DNA from 2 places in the Pseudomonas migulae genome. Region 2 is predicted to be linked to the other one. Evidence: predicted binding sites of a transcription regulator. Region 2 holds the regulator's gene; the other holds the start of a gene.
What was found. The regulator FliA, encoded in region 2, starts transcription of late flagellar genes. The targets are predictions, from matches to a motif close to CTAAAGTTTNNNNNNNNNNNGCCGNTAA.

Region 1 (3,567 bases), 4.8 Mb from region 2:
CGCACAGTTCTGCCTGGCGCTGCCGGGTGCGCGGGAAGACTACAAGTGGGGTGGCGTGCGGGTGTTTTCGATTGCCGGGAACAAGATGTTCGCCCTGCAGAACTTGCGGGGCGAATCCCTTGCCTTCAAGGTCGACAAGGACCTGTTTCTGGGGCATTGCGATCGCCCGGGCGTTCATCCGGCGCCGTACCTGGCGCGGGCCCAGTGGATCATCATGCAAACGCCCTACCCGCTGGGCGCCGAAGAACTGCAAGGCCTGTTGCAGCGCTCCCATCAACTGGTAGTGAGCAAGCTGCCCAAGCGCACGCAGGTCGGATTGCTGCTTTAGAACAGCGCCAACAGGTTTGCCCCCAGGAACAGCTGATCAATCCAGAACACTTGATGCAACAGCACGATCATCCAGAACAGCAGTTGAAACGACACTTTGCGCGTCTTGTGCCGGAACAGCTGCTGAGCCAGGAAGGCGCCCGGCCAGCCGCCGGCGAGCTCAACTGCATGCAGCACGTTCTCGGGCGTACGCCAGCTATCGGTGCGGGCCTTGCGCTTGTCGCTCCAATAAAGGAAGAACGCCAACACGCTGACGATGCCGTAGGCCGCCAGGGGAATCAGCGAGATCCCGCGCAGCCAGAACGACAACGAGCCCAGCAACGGCAACGCGCACACCGCCGCGAACACCAGCAGTTTCAGCCTTGGGTTCTGGATCTGCCCTCCGGAATTACGTCCGGAACTGTTGCGCCCGCCTGCATCATTCATGGCTTGACCGCAGTCCAGTCGACCCAGCCGAACTGCCAGGTGGCCAGAATCACCAGACCAAACGCAATGCGATACCAGGCGAACGCCGCGTAGCTGTGGCTGGCGATGAACTTGAGCAAGCCCCTGACGGCAATCATCGCGAAGATGAAGGCGGTGACGAAGCCGATGGCGAACACCGGAAAATCAGCCGGCACGAACAGGTCGCGATACTTGTAGCCCGAGTACACCGCCGCTCCGACCATGGTCGGCATTGCGAGGAAAAACGAAAACTCGGTGGCTGTCTTGCGCGAGAGCCCGAACAGCAAACCGCCGATGATCGTCGAGCCTGAACGCGATGTACCCGGAATCATGGCCAGACACTGGGCCAAACCTACTTTCAAGGCATCTTTCCAGGTCATCTCATCGACGGTTTCGGCGTGCACTTCATGCTGACGCTGTTCCGCCCACAACATCACGATGCCGCCCACGACCAATGCCGTGGCCACGGTAATCGGGTTGAACAGGTAATGGTGGATCAGGTCAGCAAAGATCACCCCCAACACCACGGCCGGCAGGAAGGCGATCAGCAGGTTGGCGGTAAAGCGCCGGGCACTGGGCTGCGTCGGCAAGCCAACCACGACCTCGAAAATCTTGCGCCGGAATTCCCACACCACGGCGAGAATCGCGCCGAGCTGAATAATGATGTTGAACGCCATGGCCCGCTCACCACCGAAATTGAGCAAGTCGGCCACAATAATCTGGTGTCCGGTACTGGAAATCGGCAAAAACTCCGTCAGCCCTTCTACAACCCCAAGTATCAATGCCTGCAAGGCGGTCCAAAGATCCATCAATCCCCCAAGAAGCGATGCGCGACGGCATGCCCCGTTAATATTTTTTCAAATCAGTCAGCGTAGCTAAAAGGCCCGCGCGCGCAGAATCCGGACGGAACCGAAAAAATTCCGTGAAACATCGACTTGGATTCAGGTTTTTCCGTGCGGGGCCGAAATCCTATCAGACAAGGCTGAATAACGCTGCCACGTTATAGGACTTGGGTCGGATATGCCCGATCGGCAAAGTGTGGTTGGATGCTGGCGATCGTTTATTACAAGAAAAAGAAACCGGAGTGACAGCGTTATGAACAGCTTGAGGAATATGTCGATCAGCCGCCGTTTGTGGCTCATTTTGATCGTGGCCGTCATGATGCTTTTGACGTTGGGCGTGTTGATGCTCAAGCAGATTCACGAAGACCTCTATCACGCCAAGGCGCAGAAAACCCAGCACGTGGTGCAGACCGCCAGCGGCATACTGACCTACTACCACGGCCTCGAAACCGCCGGCACGCTGACGCGCGAAGCCGCGCAGAAACAGGCACTGACCGCCGTTCGCGGCCTGCGCTATGACCAGAACGACTACTTCTGGATCAACGACCTGACGCCGGTGATGATCATGCACCCGGCCAACCCGAAACTCGATGGCCAGAACCTCTCGGCGATCCGCGATCCGGACGGGTTTGCGGTGTTCAATGAAATGGTCGCCCTCGCCAAAGCCAAGGGCGCCGGCGCAATCGACTATCGCTGGCCGAAACCGGGCGCCAGCGACCCGGTAGCAAAAACGTCCTACGTCAAACTGTTCGAGCCTTGGGGCTGGGTGATCGGTTCGGGCGTGTACATCGATGACATGCAGGCCGAGTTCATGGCCCAGGTCTGGAAAGCGACCGTCGTCGGGCTGGTGATTGCCGCCATCATGGCGCTGCTGGTGATCCTGATTGCCCGCAGCATCGTGCGTCCACTCCAGGATACCGTGAACGCCATGGCCAACATTGCCAGCGGCGAAAGCGACCTGACCCGCAGCCTCGACACCCACGGCCAGGATGAAGTGACGCAACTGGCCCGCCACTTCAATGCCTTTACCGCCAAACTGCGCGGGGTGATCGGTGAACTGCAGGTGTCCGCCAGCGCGCTGGGCCTGTCGTCCAGCGAACTGGGCAACGACGCCGCCCAGGCCCAGCAACGCAGTCAGCAGCAATCACAGCAAATGGAACTGGTAGCCACGGCCATCAATGAAGTGACGTACGGCGTGCAGGATGTCGCAAAGAACGCCGAGCAGGCGGCCAGCGAAATGCGCGATGCCGAATCCCAGGCGCAGCAGGGCCAGGTCAACATCGACAGCAGCCTGCAACAGATCGACAAGTTGTCCGGCACCATTGATCAGGCCGTGGAAGTCATCCGCACCCTGGCCACCGAAAGCACCCAGATCGGCAGCGTGCTGGAAGTGATCCGCTCCATCGCCGAGCAGACCAACCTGCTCGCCCTCAACGCCGCCATCGAGGCTGCCCGCGCCGGCGAGCAAGGTCGCGGGTTCGCCGTTGTGGCGGATGAGGTGCGCCTGCTGGCCCAGCGTACCCAGAAGTCCACCGCCGAGATCCAGTCGATGATCGAGCGCCTGCAAGGCCACTCCGAAGCGGCGGTCAAGGTCATTGGCGACAGCAGCCGCGCGTCCCAGCTGACCATCGAACAGGCCGGCCTCGCCGGTGCGAGCCTGAATGCCATTGGCCAGGCACTGCGCAATCTCAACGGCCTGAACGCGTCCATCGCCAGCGCCACCCTGCAACAGGCGCACGTGGTCGAGGACATCAACCAGAACGTCACCCAGGCAGCCGGCTTGTCCCACAGCACGGCGCTGGCGGCGGAACAGTCGAGCGTGGCGAGTGTGCGTCTCAAGGAGCTGAGCGAGCAGTTGAATGGGTTGCTCAGGCAGTTCCGCGTGTAAAGCCAAACACTACCCCTGTGGCGAGGGGATTTATCCCGTTGGGCTGCGCAGCGGCCCTAGAAGTTT
Region 2 (13,320 bases):
CGGCAACGGCTACCGGTTTCTCGACCGGTTTCTGCGCATCGCGGGCCTGCTCTTCAAGCACCGCGGCCTGGAATTCGTCCAGCGCCGCTTCAACCTCGACGACCTCGGGAATTGCTTCGATTTCCGGCGGCAACTCTTCGGTCGCCTCCATCAGCAAGCTGTCCAGATAGGACTGAAGCGCAAGTTGCGGACGGGACGTGATTTTCACCGGGCGATTCATCTCACGCCACCTGCGCAACGGATTGCTGCGTCAGCATGTGCTTGAGCAGTGCGCGATAAGCCAATACGCCGCGGCTCTTGCCGTCGAATTGCGAAGGCGTGACGCCGGCACGGCTGGCGTCGCGCAACCGCGTATCGACAGGGATGTAGCCCTGCCAGATTTCTTCGGGATATTTGTCGCGCAAGACCCGCAAGGTCCCGAGGGAGGCTTGGGTCCGGCGATCGAACAGGGTCGGCACGATGCTGAATGCCAGCGGCTGTTTGCGTGAACGGTTGATCATCGCCAAGGTGTTGACCATGCGCTCCAGGCCTTTGACCGCCAGGTGCTCGGTCTGCACCGGTATCACCAATTGCTGACTGGCCGCCAAGGCATTGACCATCAACACACCGAGCAACGGCGGGCTGTCGATCACCGCGTAATCGAAGTCCTGCCACAATTGCGCCAGGCTCTTGGCAATCACCAGGCCCAGACCACTCTGCCCCGGCGACTGACGCTCAAGGGTCGCCAGCGCGGTGCTCGACGGCAGCAGGGAAATACTCGCGTGACTGGTGGGCAACAGCAACTGACCGGGCAAGCCTTGCGGCACGCTGCCCTTGTGCAGGAACAGGTCGTAGCTGCTGTGTTCCAGGCTGTCGGGGTCGTAACCGAAGTAGCTGGTCATCGAGCCGTGGGGGTCGAGATCGACCACGACCACGCGCTTGCCCGCCTCGGCCAGTAATCCGGCTAAAGCGATGGAGGAAGTGGTTTTACCAACACCACCCTTTTGATTGGCAACGGCCCAGACTCTCATTCGGATTGTTCCTCCCGGTCGAGTCGACCGGGAAATAGCTCAACGTATTAATGCGGGTGACGGAGAATTGACGGCGCTCTCTCGTCCCGGCGACTTGACCGGTGCAGGTGCAGTTTGTGTGCCAGCACGCTTCAACGCGGCATCCGGTTGCGCATTGGCGGTTCCGGTGCCGGTGAGGCTGCGACGTACATCGAGATTTCGTGACACGACCAGCACCACGCGACGGTTGCGCGCCCTGCCCTCTGCCGTGGCGTTGTTGGCCACCGGCTGGAATTCGCCGTAACCCACCGACGCCAGTCGACCGGGGTTCACACCCTGCATCGCCAGCATGCGCACGATGCTCGCCGAACGTGCCGAGGACAATTCCCAGTTGGTGGGATACTGCGCGGTGCGGATCGGTTGATCGTCGGTGAAGCCTTCGACGTGAATCGGGTTGTCGAACGGCTTCAGGATCACGGCGACTTTATCGATGATGTTGAACGCCATGTCGCTGGGCATGGCATCGCCGCTGCCGAACAACAGGCTGGAATTGAGTTCGATCTCGACCCACAGCTCGTTGCCGCGCACGGTCATCTGGTTGGAGCTGATCAAGTCGCCGAACGCGGCGCTGATGTCGTCGGCAATGCTTTTCAGCGGATCACTGGCCCCGGCAATCCCGGCATCGACCTGCTCGCTGTCCTTGACCAGCGGCTTGGCCGGGGTCACGGTTTTCGGACGCTCTTCACCGATGGGGATCGGCTTGAGCGCACGATCCGAATCGGTGAACACGCCGATCAACGCTTCCGAGATGATCTTGTACTTGCCTTCATTGATCGAAGAAATCGAGTACATCACCACGAAAAAGGCGAACAGCAACGTAATGAAGTCGGCGTAGGAAACGAGCCAGCGTTCATGGTTTACATGTTCTTCAGGTTGTCGACGACGAGCCATGATCCATTACCCCCATCAATCCATGAAGCCCTGAAGCTTCAACTCGATAGAGCGAGGGTTTTCACCTTCGGCGATCGACAGAATGCCTTCCAGCAACATTTCGCGATAACGCGACTGACGCAACGCGACGGACTTGAGTTTGGCGGCAATCGGCAGCAGCACCAGGTTGGCACTGGCCACGCCGTAGATGGTCGCGACGAACGCCACGGCAATGCCGCTGCCCAGTTGCGACGGATCGGCCAGGTTGCCCATGACGTGGATCAGGCCCATCACCGCACCGATGATGCCGATGGTCGGCGCATAGCCGCCCATGCTCTCGAACACTTTGGCGGCTTCGATGTCACGGCTTTCCTGCGTGTAGAAATCCACTTCCAGAATGCTGCGAATGGCCTCTGGCTCGGCACCGTCCACCAGCAGTTGCAGGCCTTTGCGCGAGTAAGCGTCGGGCTCGGCGTCAGCCACGCCTTCCAGACCGAGCAGACCTTCCTTGCGGGCGGTCAGGCTCCAGTTCACCACGCGGTCGACACCGCCGGCCAGGTCCACGCGAGGCGGGAACAGGATCCAGCCAAGAATCTGCATGGCGCGCTTGAAGGCGCTCATCGGCGATTGCAACAGTGCCGCACCGATGGTGCCGCCGAGCACGATCAACGCTGCCGGGCCGTTGGCCAGCGCGCCGAGGTGACCGCCTTCAAGGTAGTTGCCACCAATGATGGCGACGAACGCCATGATGATCCCGATAAGGCTGAGTACATCCATCAGATACACGCCTCGACCAGGTGCTTGCCAATGTCGTCGAGGCCGTACACCGCATCGGCGAGTTCAGCTTTGACGATCGCCATCGGCATGCCGTAGATCACGCAGCTGGCTTCATCCTGAGCCCAGATCGAGCTGCCGCCCTGCTTGAGCAGACGCGCACCTTCACGACCGTCGGCGCCCATGCCGGTCAGCACGACCGCCAGAACTTTGTCACCGTAGGACTTGGCCGCCGAACCGAAGGTGATGTCCACGCACGGCTTGTAGTTCAGACGCTCGTCGCCGGGCAGGATTTTCACCGCGCCACGGCCGTCGATCATCATTTGCTTGCCACCCGGTGCCAGCAACGCCAGGCCCGGACGCAGGATGTCGCCATCCTCGGCTTCCTTGACGCTGATGCGGCAGAGCTTGTCCAGACGTTCGGCGAATGCCTTGGTGAAGGCCGCCGGCATGTGCTGGATCAGCACGATCGGAGCCGGGAAGTTGGCCGGCAATTGCGTCAATACGCGCTGCAGGGCAACCGGGCCGCCGGTGGACGTGCCGATGGCAACCAGCTTGTAGGCTTTGCGTTTCGGCGCGGGCGACGACGGTGCGTGCGCAGAGGCACGAGCCGGGATCGGTGCCGGACGTGCCGGTGCGCTGCTGCCATAACTGCCGACGCTGGAAGGCGCAGGTGTCGGGGCTGGCGTGGCGACTGGTGCCGGGGCCGGAGCGCTGTAGGTACTGACACGCCGGTTACTGCGCGAAATGCTGAGAATCTTCTCGCACAGCAGTTGCTTGACCTTCTCGGGATTGCGCGAGATGTCTTCGAAGTTCTTCGGCAGAAAATCCACCGCGCCGGCATCCAGCGCGTCCAGGGTGACCCGGGCGCCTTCGTGCGTCAGCGAGGAGAACATCAACACCGGTGTCGGGCAGCGCTGCATGATGTGCCGCACGGCCGTGATGCCATCCATCATCGGCATCTCGTAGTCCATGGTGATCACGTCTGGCTTGAGGGCCAGCGCCTGATCGATCGCCTCTTTTCCGTTGGTCGCCGTACCGACGACCTGGATATTCGAATCTGCTGAAAGAATTTCCGAGACGCGGCGGCGGAAAAACCCCGAATCGTCCACCACCAGGACCTTGACTACCATAAACACTCCGTTAGGCGGGGGCGAGGCTCAGTCGCCCCGCTCCCCCAGAATCAAATACGCCGTGCGGCGTAACGCTTGAGCATGCTCGGAACATCGAGAATCAGCGCAATGCGGCCGTCACCGGTGATGGTGGCGCCGGACATGCCCGGGGTTCCCTGGAGCATTTTGCCCAATGGCTTGATGACCACTTCTTCCTGGCCGACCAGTTGATCGACGACGAAGCCGATCCGCTGAGTGCCCACCGAAAGGATCACCACATGGCCTTCACGCTGCTCTTCGTGAGCGGCGGAGCTGACCAGCCAGCGCTTGAGATAGAACAGTGGCAGCGCCTTGTCCCGCACGATCACCACTTCCTGGCCGTCCACCACGTTGGTGCGCGACAGGTCGAGGTGGAAGATCTCGTTGACGTTCACCAGCGGGAACGCAAACGCCTGGTTGCCGAGCATGACCATCAGCGTCGGCATGATCGCCAGGGTCAACGGGACCTTGATGACGATCTTCGAGCCCTTGCCCTTGGTCGAGTAGATGTTGATGGTGCCGTTGAGCTGGGCGATCTTGGTTTTCACCACGTCCATGCCCACGCCACGACCCGACACGTCGGAGATCTCGGTTTTGGTCGAGAAACCCGGTGCGAAGATCAGGTTGAAGCAGTCGGACTCGCTGAGACGGTCCGCCGCATCCTTGTCCATCAAACCTTTCTTCACCGCGATGCCGCGCAACACGTCGGCATCCATGCCCTTGCCGTCATCGGAGATGGACAGCAGGATGTGGTCGCCTTCCTGCTCAGCGGACAGGATCACTTTGCCGCTACGCGGTTTGCCCATCGCTTCACGATCGGCCGGCTCTTCAATGCCGTGGTCGACCGAGTTGCGCACCAAGTGGACCAGCGGGTCGGCCAGGGCCTCGACGAGGTTCTTGTCGAGGTCGGTTTCTTCGCCGACCAGCTCCAGGTTGATCTCTTTCTTGAGCTGGCGAGCCAGGTCGCGAACCAGACGCGGGAAGCGCCCGAAGACTTTCTTGATCGGCTGCATCCGGGTCTTCATGACCGCGGTTTGCAAGTCAGCGGTGACCACGTCGAGGTTCGACACGGCCTTGGACATGGCCTCATCGGCGCTGTTGGCACCCAGACGAACCAGACGGTTACGCACCAGTACCAGCTCGCCCACCATGTTCATGATTTCGTCGAGACGCGCGGTATCGACCCGCACGGTGGTCTCGGCTTCGCTGGCCGGTTTTTCCGCCGGTGGCGCAGCCGGTGCACGGGCAGGCGCCGGTGCAGCGGCGGCAGCAGGCTTCGGCGCTTCAGCTTTTGGCTCGGGCGCCTTGGCGACCGGTGCCGGGGCTTTGGCGACGGGCGCCGCTACCGCAGCAGCGGCAGAACCGGTGCCGACTTCGGTGAACTTGCCTTTGCCGTGCAATTCGTCGAGCAGCGATTCGAACTCGTGATCCGAGATCAGATCGCCGCCGGCCGCTTTAGCGGTAGGCGCAGCCGGGGCTGGTACGGCGGCAATCGCCGACTCCAGCGCGTCGACGGCAAAGTTGCCCTTGCCGTGCAACTGATCGAGCAGAGCTTCGAACTCGTCGTCGGTAATGTCGGAACTGTCGCCCGCCGCTTTTGGAGCAGCCGGTGCCGCGGGGGCAGCAGGTGCGGCTACCGCGTCGACCGCGAACTGGCCTTTGCCGTGCAATTGATCGAGCAACGACTCGAATTCTGCATCGGTGATTTCGTCGCCGGCCGCGGCATCGCCAGCGGGCAGCGGAGCAACGGCCGGCGCCTCGGCCTGGGCCTTGACGGCGTTCAGCGAGTCCAGCAGTTGTTCGAATTCGTTATCGGTGATGTCGCCTGATTCGGCTTCGGCAGCCGGTGCTTCCACCACTTCAGCCACAGGCGCGGCTTCATCGGCGGTTTGCGGCTCGGCCAGACGGGCCAGGGCCGCGAGCAATTCAGGCGTGGCAGGCGTGATCGGGCTGCGCTCGCGGACTTCGGTAAACATACTGTTCACCGCATCCAGCGCTTCGAGAACCACGTCCATCAATTCCGAGTCGACGCGACGTTCACCCTTGCGCAGGATGTCGAACACGTTCTCGGCGATGTGACAGCACTCCACCAACTCGTTGAGCTGGAGGAAGCCGGCGCCCCCTTTTACAGTGTGAAAACCGCGAAAAATTGCATTGAGCAAATCCGCATCATCCGGTCGGCTTTCAAGCTCGACCAGCTGTTCGGACAGTTGCTCTAGAATCTCGCCGGCCTCAACCAGGAAATCCTGAAGGATCTCTTCATCGGCGCCGAAGCTCATTAAGGGGGTGCTCCTAACAGGTCTAAAAACCTAAAAAACCTAAAATTCCAAAACTCTAAAATCCCAGGCTGGATAGCAAATCGTCCACATCGTCCTGACCGGACACAACGTCTTCTCTTTTATCGGCATGAATCTGCGGACCTTCACCCTGAGAGAGATGTTTTTGCGGATCTTTTTCAGCAAGCATCGCTTCACGGTCATGTTCGATGCCCGCAAAGCGGTCCACCTGACTGGCCATAAGCACGAGCTTGAGCAGGTTGCTTTCAACTTCGGTGACCAATTGGGTCACACGCTTGATCACTTGACCTGTGAGGTCCTGATAATCCTGAGCGAGCAGAATGTCGTTGAGGTTGCTCGACACCGCGCGGTTGTCCGTGCTGCTGCGTGCCAGGAAACCGTCGACACGCCGTGCCAGCTCGCGAAACTCTTCAGCCCCGACTTCGCGACGCATGAACCGCCCCCAGTCCGTGCTCAGCGCTTGGGCTTCATCGCTCAGGCTGTTGACCAGCGGCGTGGAGTTCTCGACCAGATCCATGGTGCGGTTGGCGGCAGCCTCGGTCAGTTTCACAACATAACCCAGGCGCTCGGTGGCATCCGTGATCTGCGACACTTCCTCGGCTTGCGGCATGTGCGGGTCAATCTGGAAATTGACGATCGCGCTGTGCAGCTCGCGGGTGAGCTTGCCCACTTCCTGATACAGGCCGCGGTCACGGGTCTGATTGAGCTCATGGATCAGTTGCACAGCGTCGCCGAACCTGCCTTTTTCAAGGCTTTCGACCAGTTCGACCGCGTGTTTTTTCAGGGTCGATTCAAAATCGCCCTGTGAAGATTCGTTGTGGTCCATAGCTCCCCCGTGGCGCAGTTTCTCAACCGATGCGTTCGAAAATCTTCTCGATTTTTTCTTTTAACGCCTGGGCCGTGAAGGGTTTGACCACATAGCCGTTAACACCGGCCTGGGCCGCTTCGATGATCTGCTCGCGCTTGGCTTCAGCGGTCACCATCAGCACCGGCAGGTGCTTGAGCTTTTCATCGGCGCGCACGTGGCGCAGCAGATCGATGCCGGTCATGCCAGGCATGTTCCAGTCCGTTACCAGAAAGTCGATGCTCCCGCTGTTGAGAACCGGAATGGCAGTAGTGCCATCGTCGGCCTCGACCGTGTTGGTGAACCCAAGGTCACGCAACAGGTTTTTTATGATCCGCCGCATCGTTGAGAAGTCATCAACGATGAGGATTTTCATGTTCTTGTCCAATTCGACCTCCAAGCAGTCTTAAACGCGCCCAGCACCTGGACGCGCCATTTCAATCAATCCGGCAAAGCACTCAATGACTGTCTGGAGCACAACAGATCGAGACCGGCGCAGTTCAACACCACACCAGCCACGTTCGCAGTGTCCCCACACTGCCTTCAGCGCGCTCGCCACTCCCCCAAACGCCCCCGCAAACGGGCCGCGCACTGGCTGTGTAACTGGCTGACCCGAGATTCGCTGACCCCCAGGACCTCACCGATTTCCTTGAGATTCAACTCTTCGTCGTAGTACAGCGCCAACACCAGTCGCTCACGCTCCGGCAAATTGGCAATCGCGTCCGCCAGCGCCGCCTGGAAGCGTTCATCTTCCAGATCGCGTGACGGCTCGAGATGAGCACTCGCGCCATCCTCGTGCAGCCCTTCGTGTTCGCCGTCCTGCAACAGATCGTCGAAACTGAATAACCGGCTGCCCAGGGTGTCGTTCAAAATCCCGTAGTAATCGTCGAGACTCAATTGGAGTTCGGCCGCAACTTCGTGATCTTTAGCGTCACGGCCGGTTTTAGCTTCAATCGAGCGAATTGCGTCGCTGACCATGCGGGTATTGCGGTGGACCGAACGTGGCGCCCAGTCCCCCTTGCGGACTTCATCGAGCATCGCGCCGCGGATTCGAATGCCCGCATACGTCTCGAAACTCGCGCCTTTGCTGGCGTCGTATTTGGTCGATACTTCAAGCAGGCCGATCATGCCGGCCTGGATCAGGTCTTCGACCTGGACACTGGCCGGCAGTCGCGCCAGCAAGTGGTAGGCAATGCGTTTGACCAGTGGCGCGTAACGCTCGATCAGCTCGTACTGCGCGTCACGTGCCGACTTCTTGTAAAGGTTGTAGCCGCTGGCTGTCATAGCACGGGTCCTGCGGTTTGTTGCACGAGGCGCTCGACGAAGAACTCCAGATGCCCACGCGGGTTGGCGGGCAACGGCCAGGTATCGACCTTTTGTGCGATGGCCTTGAAGGCCAGCGAGCACTTGGAACGCGGGAACGCTTCATAAACCGCGCGTTGCTTCTGGACAGCCTTGCGCACGCTTTCGTCGTACGGCACCGCACCGACGTATTGTAAGGCGACGTCGAGGAAGCGATCCGTGACCTTGGTCAACTTGGCGAACAGGTTGCGACCTTCCTGCGGGCTCTGGGCCATGTTGGCCAGGACGCGGAAACGGTTCATGCCGTAGTCGCGGTTCAGCAGCTTGATCAGTGCGTAGGCGTCGGTGATCGAGGTCGGCTCGTCGCAGACCACCAGCAAGACTTCCTGCGCGGCGCGAACGAAACTGACTACCGAGTCACCAATACCTGCAGCGGTGTCGATCACCAGGACGTCGAGGTTGTCGCCGATATCGCTGAATGCCTGGATCAGGCCGGCGTGTTGCGCCGGGCTCAGATGGACCATGCTCTGAGTACCGGACGCCGCCGGGACGATGCGGATGCCGCCGGGCCCCTGCAACAACACGTCGCGCAGCTCACAGCGGCCTTCGATCACGTCGGCCAGGGTGCGTTTGGGTGTCAGTCCCAGCAGGACGTCGACGTTCGCCAGCCCCAGATCGGCGTCCAGCAGCATGACGCGCCGGCCGAGCTCAGCTAGAGCCAGGGACAAGTTCACTGACACGTTAGTCTTCCCGACGCCACCTTTGCCGCCGGTCACCGCGATCACCTGTACGGGATGCATGCTGCCCATGTTATTTCTTTACCTTGTCTTGCATAGACGGAGGCCACATTACTGGCTGCGCGTTCACAAACGGAACAATGCATGGCAGACCATCGATGTAGGTACAAAAACTGTTCATTAATACCTCAGCCAACCTGCTTGGTCGGGCTGTGGTAAATATCAGCGAACATGTCAGCCATGGCTTCTTCGCTGGGTTCTTCCTGCATTTGCACACTCACGGCGCGGCTGACCAGCTGATGACGACGCGGCAGATGCAAATCATCCGGAATCCGCGGTCCATCGGTCAGGTAAGCCACCGGCAACTCGTGACTGATTGCCAGGCTCAACACCTCGCCCAGACTTGCCGTTTCATCCAGTTTAGTCAGGATGCAGCCAGCGAGCCCGCAACGCTTGTAACTGTGATAAGCGGCCGTTAGAACCTGTTTCTGGCTGGTGGTTGCCAGAACCAGATAATTTTTTGACTTGATGCCACGCCCGGCCAGGCTTTCGAGCTGCATGCGCAGTGCCGGATCGCTGGCCTGAAGGCCCGCGGTATCGATCAGCACCACACGCTTGCGCAGCAATGGATCCAGCGCCTGCACCAGCGACTGGCCCGGGTCGACGTGCGTTACCGACACGTTGAGGATCCGGCCCAGGGTTTTGAGTTGTTCCTGAGCGCCGATGCGGTAGCTGTCCATGCTCACCAGCGCGATGTTCTGTGCGCCGTACTTGAGCACGTAACGGGCCGCGAGCTTGGCCAGTGTGGTGGTCTTGCCCATGCCGGCAGGACCGACCATGGCAATCACGCCGCCCTCTTCCAGTGGCTCGATTTCCGGTGTGGCGATCATCCGCGCCAGGTGCGCCAGCAACATGCGCCAGGCCTGACGAGGTTCGTCAATCTCAGTGATCAGTTCCAGCAGATCGCGGGACAACGGACCGGACAAACCGATGCGCTGCAGGCGACGCCACAGGTTCGCCTGGGCCGGACGGCTGCCTTGCAGCTGATTCCAGGCCAGGGAGCCGAGTTGTACTTCCATCAGTTCGCGCAAGCTGTTGAGCTCGAAACGCATCGAGTCGAAAGCCCGCGGGTCGACACCGCCGGAAGCTGGCGCAGGAGCCGGCGCTGCACGACGGGGTTCGGTGTAAGTCGGTTCGATCAGCGGTTCGGCGGCGGTGAGTGGCAGGCCGGCGAACAACTGACGATTGGTGGACTTGTCGCTCTCGCCCTCGCTGCGCAGGCTCAGTTCGGCCTGGGCGGTCACGATCCGCGACTGGGTCTTGCGCAGCTCGTCCTCGAGTTCCATGTTCGGAACACGCGGGGCCAGCGCCGACAGTTTGTAATCGAGGGCAGCCGTCAGCTCGACACCACCGGCGATCCGGCGGTTGCCAATGATGGCGGCATCAGCGCCCAGCTCATCACGAACCAGTTTCATGGCCTGACGCATATCGGCGGCGAAAAAACGCTTAACTTGCATAAACCACTACCTCAGCCGTTGGGCCCTACTGTCGCAACGATGGTCACTTGCTTGTTGTCAGGAATTTCCTGGTAAGCCAACACATGCAAACCCGGGACTGCCAGTCGGCCAAATCGCGAGAGCATCGCGCGAACCGGACCGGCCACCAGCAGAATCACCGGTTGACCTTGCATCTCCTGACGCTGCGCCGCCTCGATCAACGAGCGTTGCAGTTTTTCAGCCATGCTTGGCTCCAGCAGAACGCCCTCTTCCGAGCCTTGTCCTGCCTTCTGAAGACTATTGAGCAATATTTGTTCCAACCTTGGCTCTAGCGTGATAACTGGTAGCTCCGACTCAGTCCCTACAATGCTTTGGACGATTGCGCGGGATACGCCAACGCGCACCGCGGCCACCAGCGCGGCAGTATCTTGACTCTTGCTGGCATTGTTCGCGATCGCCTCGGCGATGCTGCGAATGTCCCGTACGGGCACCTGTTCGGCCAGCAACGCCTGGAGCACCTTGAGCAGCTGCGACAACGACACCACGCCCGGCACCAGTTCTTCGGCCAGTTTCGGCGAGCTTTTGGCCAGCAATTGCATGAGCTGCTGCACTTCTTCGTGACCAATCAGCTCACTGGAGTGCTTGTACAAAATCTGGTTCAAATGGGTTGCCACTACTGTACTGGCATCGACCACGGTGTAACCGAGGGATTGCGCCTGTGCACGCTGACTGATTTCAATCCACACCGCCTCCAGCCCGAAAGCCGGATCTTTGGCGGTAATGCCATTCAGCGAACCGTAGACCTGACCCGGGTTAATCGCCAGTTCCCGATCCGGATAAATCTCCGCTTCGGCGAGGATCACCCCCATCAGGGTCAGTCGATAGGCACTTGGCGCCAGGTCGAGGTTGTCACGGATATGCACAGTCGGCATCAGGAAACCCAGGTCCTGGGACAGCTTCTTGCGCACGCCCTTGATACGCGCCAGCAACTGACCACCCTGGTTGCGATCCACCAGCGGAATCAGCCGGTAGCCGACTTCCAGGCCAATCATGTCGATCGGCGTCACATCGTCCCAGCCCAGCTCTTTGGTTTCCTGAGCGCGCGCCGGCGATGGCAGCAGCTCCTGCTGACGCTTGACCTCTTGCAAGGCCTGAACCTTGACGACGTTCTGCTTCTTCCAGAACAGGTAGGCGCCGCCGGCCGCGAGGGCCGCCATGCTCAGGAAGGAGAAGTGTGGCATGCCGGGCACCAGGCCCATGACCGCCATCAAACCCGCCGCCACGGCCAGCGCCTTGGGCGAGGCGAACATCTGGCGATTGATCTGTTTGCCCATGTCTTCCGAACCGGAAGCACGGGTCACCATGATCGCTGCAGCTGTCGATAAAAGCAGTGATGGCAATTGCGCCACCAAACCGTCACCGATGGTCAACAAGGCGTACACCCGACCGGCATCGCCGAAGGTCATGCCGTGCTGGAAGATACCGACCGCCATGCCGCCGATCAGGTTGATGAACAGAATCAGCAAACCGGCGATGGCGTCACCGCGTACGAATTTGCTGGCACCGTCCATGGAACCGTAGAACTCGGCCTCCTGGGCCACTTCCATCCGGCGCATTTTGGCCTGGTTCTGATCGATCAGGCCGGCGTTCAAATCGGCGTCGATCGCCATTTGCTTGCCGGGCATCGCATCGAGGGTGAAGCGTGCGCTCACCTCGGAAATCCGTCCGGCACCCTTGGTCACCACGACGAAGTTGATGATCATCAAAATCGCGAAGACCACGATACCGACCACGTAGTTACCGCCGATCACCACCTCACCGAAGGCCTGGATCACCTTACCGGCAGCGGCGTGGCCGTCCTGACCGTGGAGCATCACCACCCGCGTGGAGGCCACGTTCAACGCCAGTCGCAGCAACGTCGCCACCAGCAGGATGGTCGGGAACACTGCGAAATCCAGCGGCCGCAAGGCGTAGACGCAGACCAGCAACACGACAATCGACAACGCAATGTTGAACGTGAAAAACACGTCCAGCAGGAACGGCGGCACCGGCAGCATCATCATGGCGAGCATGACCAGCAGCAACAGCGGCACGCCCAGATTGCCCCGACTCAGGTCGGCGACGTTTGTGCGGGCACTGTTGATAAACTGAGAGCGATCCACCGGTTTTCCCCGTTCCTTTAAAGCAAACTTTTGACGCCCGAAGCAGGCGCAGAGCGGCTATTGCAAGAAACCTTCCAACTTTTGCCGAGGTTTGTAACAGAGGGGTTTATCGAGGGGGATTTGTGTTGCTCGAACAGACGCCTTCGCGGGCAAGCCTCGCTCCTACAGGTTTTGTGTCATGCGCGATTCGTGAGCGGCGCAACCGATAGGAGCGAGGCTTGCCCGCGAAGGCGTCGGCACAGCTAGCGCAATACTCAGGAATCGCGCCGCAGATCCGGCGGAATCGGCAAATCATCCTTGAGCGGCTCAGGACGCTTGCCCTTGCCGGCGCGGTACTGGCGGATCTGGTAGACGTAGGCCAACACCTGGGCGACGGCCAGGTACAGCCCGCCCGGAATTTCCTGCTCCAGTTCGGTGGAGTAATAGATCGAACGCGCCAGGGCCGGCGACTCCAGCAGCAACACTTCATTGGCCACGGCAATTTCACGGATTTTCAAGGCCAGGAAGTCGCTGCCCTTGGCGACCAACATCGGCGCACCGCCTTTTTCCGCATCGTACTTGAGGGCCACGGCATAGTGGGTCGGGTTGGTAATGACCACGTCGGCCTCGGGAATCGCCGCCATCATCCGCCGCTGGGA

Region 1: the regulator FliA is predicted to act here: its motif matches at 1,712-1,739, upstream of J2Y86_RS03860 (methyl-accepting chemotaxis protein).

The regions. Positions count from the first base shown of each region.
Region 1 covers NZ_JALJWR010000001.1:862,265-865,831, forward strand. The annotation lists gene J2Y86_RS03845 (MmcQ/YjbR family DNA-binding protein) at 1-328, shown strand, start outside; gene J2Y86_RS03850 (DUF1294 domain-containing protein) at 325-753, opposite strand; gene J2Y86_RS03855 (undecaprenyl-diphosphate phosphatase) at 750-1,580, opposite strand; gene J2Y86_RS03860 (methyl-accepting chemotaxis protein) at 1,867-3,501, shown strand.
Region 2 covers NZ_JALJWR010000001.1:5,673,226-5,686,545, reverse strand. The annotation lists gene J2Y86_RS26075 (CheW domain-containing protein) at 1-220, opposite strand, end outside; gene J2Y86_RS26070 (ParA family protein) at 222-1,010, opposite strand; gene motD (flagellar motor protein MotD) at 1,050-1,940, opposite strand; gene J2Y86_RS26060 (flagellar motor protein) at 1,956-2,696, opposite strand; gene J2Y86_RS26055 (protein-glutamate methylesterase/protein-glutamine glutaminase) at 2,696-3,826, opposite strand; gene J2Y86_RS26050 (chemotaxis protein CheA) at 3,877-6,123, opposite strand; gene J2Y86_RS26045 (protein phosphatase CheZ) at 6,179-6,967, opposite strand; gene J2Y86_RS26040 (chemotaxis response regulator CheY) at 6,990-7,361, opposite strand; gene fliA (RNA polymerase sigma factor FliA) at 7,529-8,269, opposite strand; gene fleN (flagellar synthesis regulator FleN) at 8,266-9,096, opposite strand; gene flhF (flagellar biosynthesis protein FlhF) at 9,213-10,541, opposite strand; gene flhA (flagellar biosynthesis protein FlhA) at 10,553-12,682, opposite strand; gene flhB (flagellar biosynthesis protein FlhB) at 12,937-13,320, opposite strand, start outside.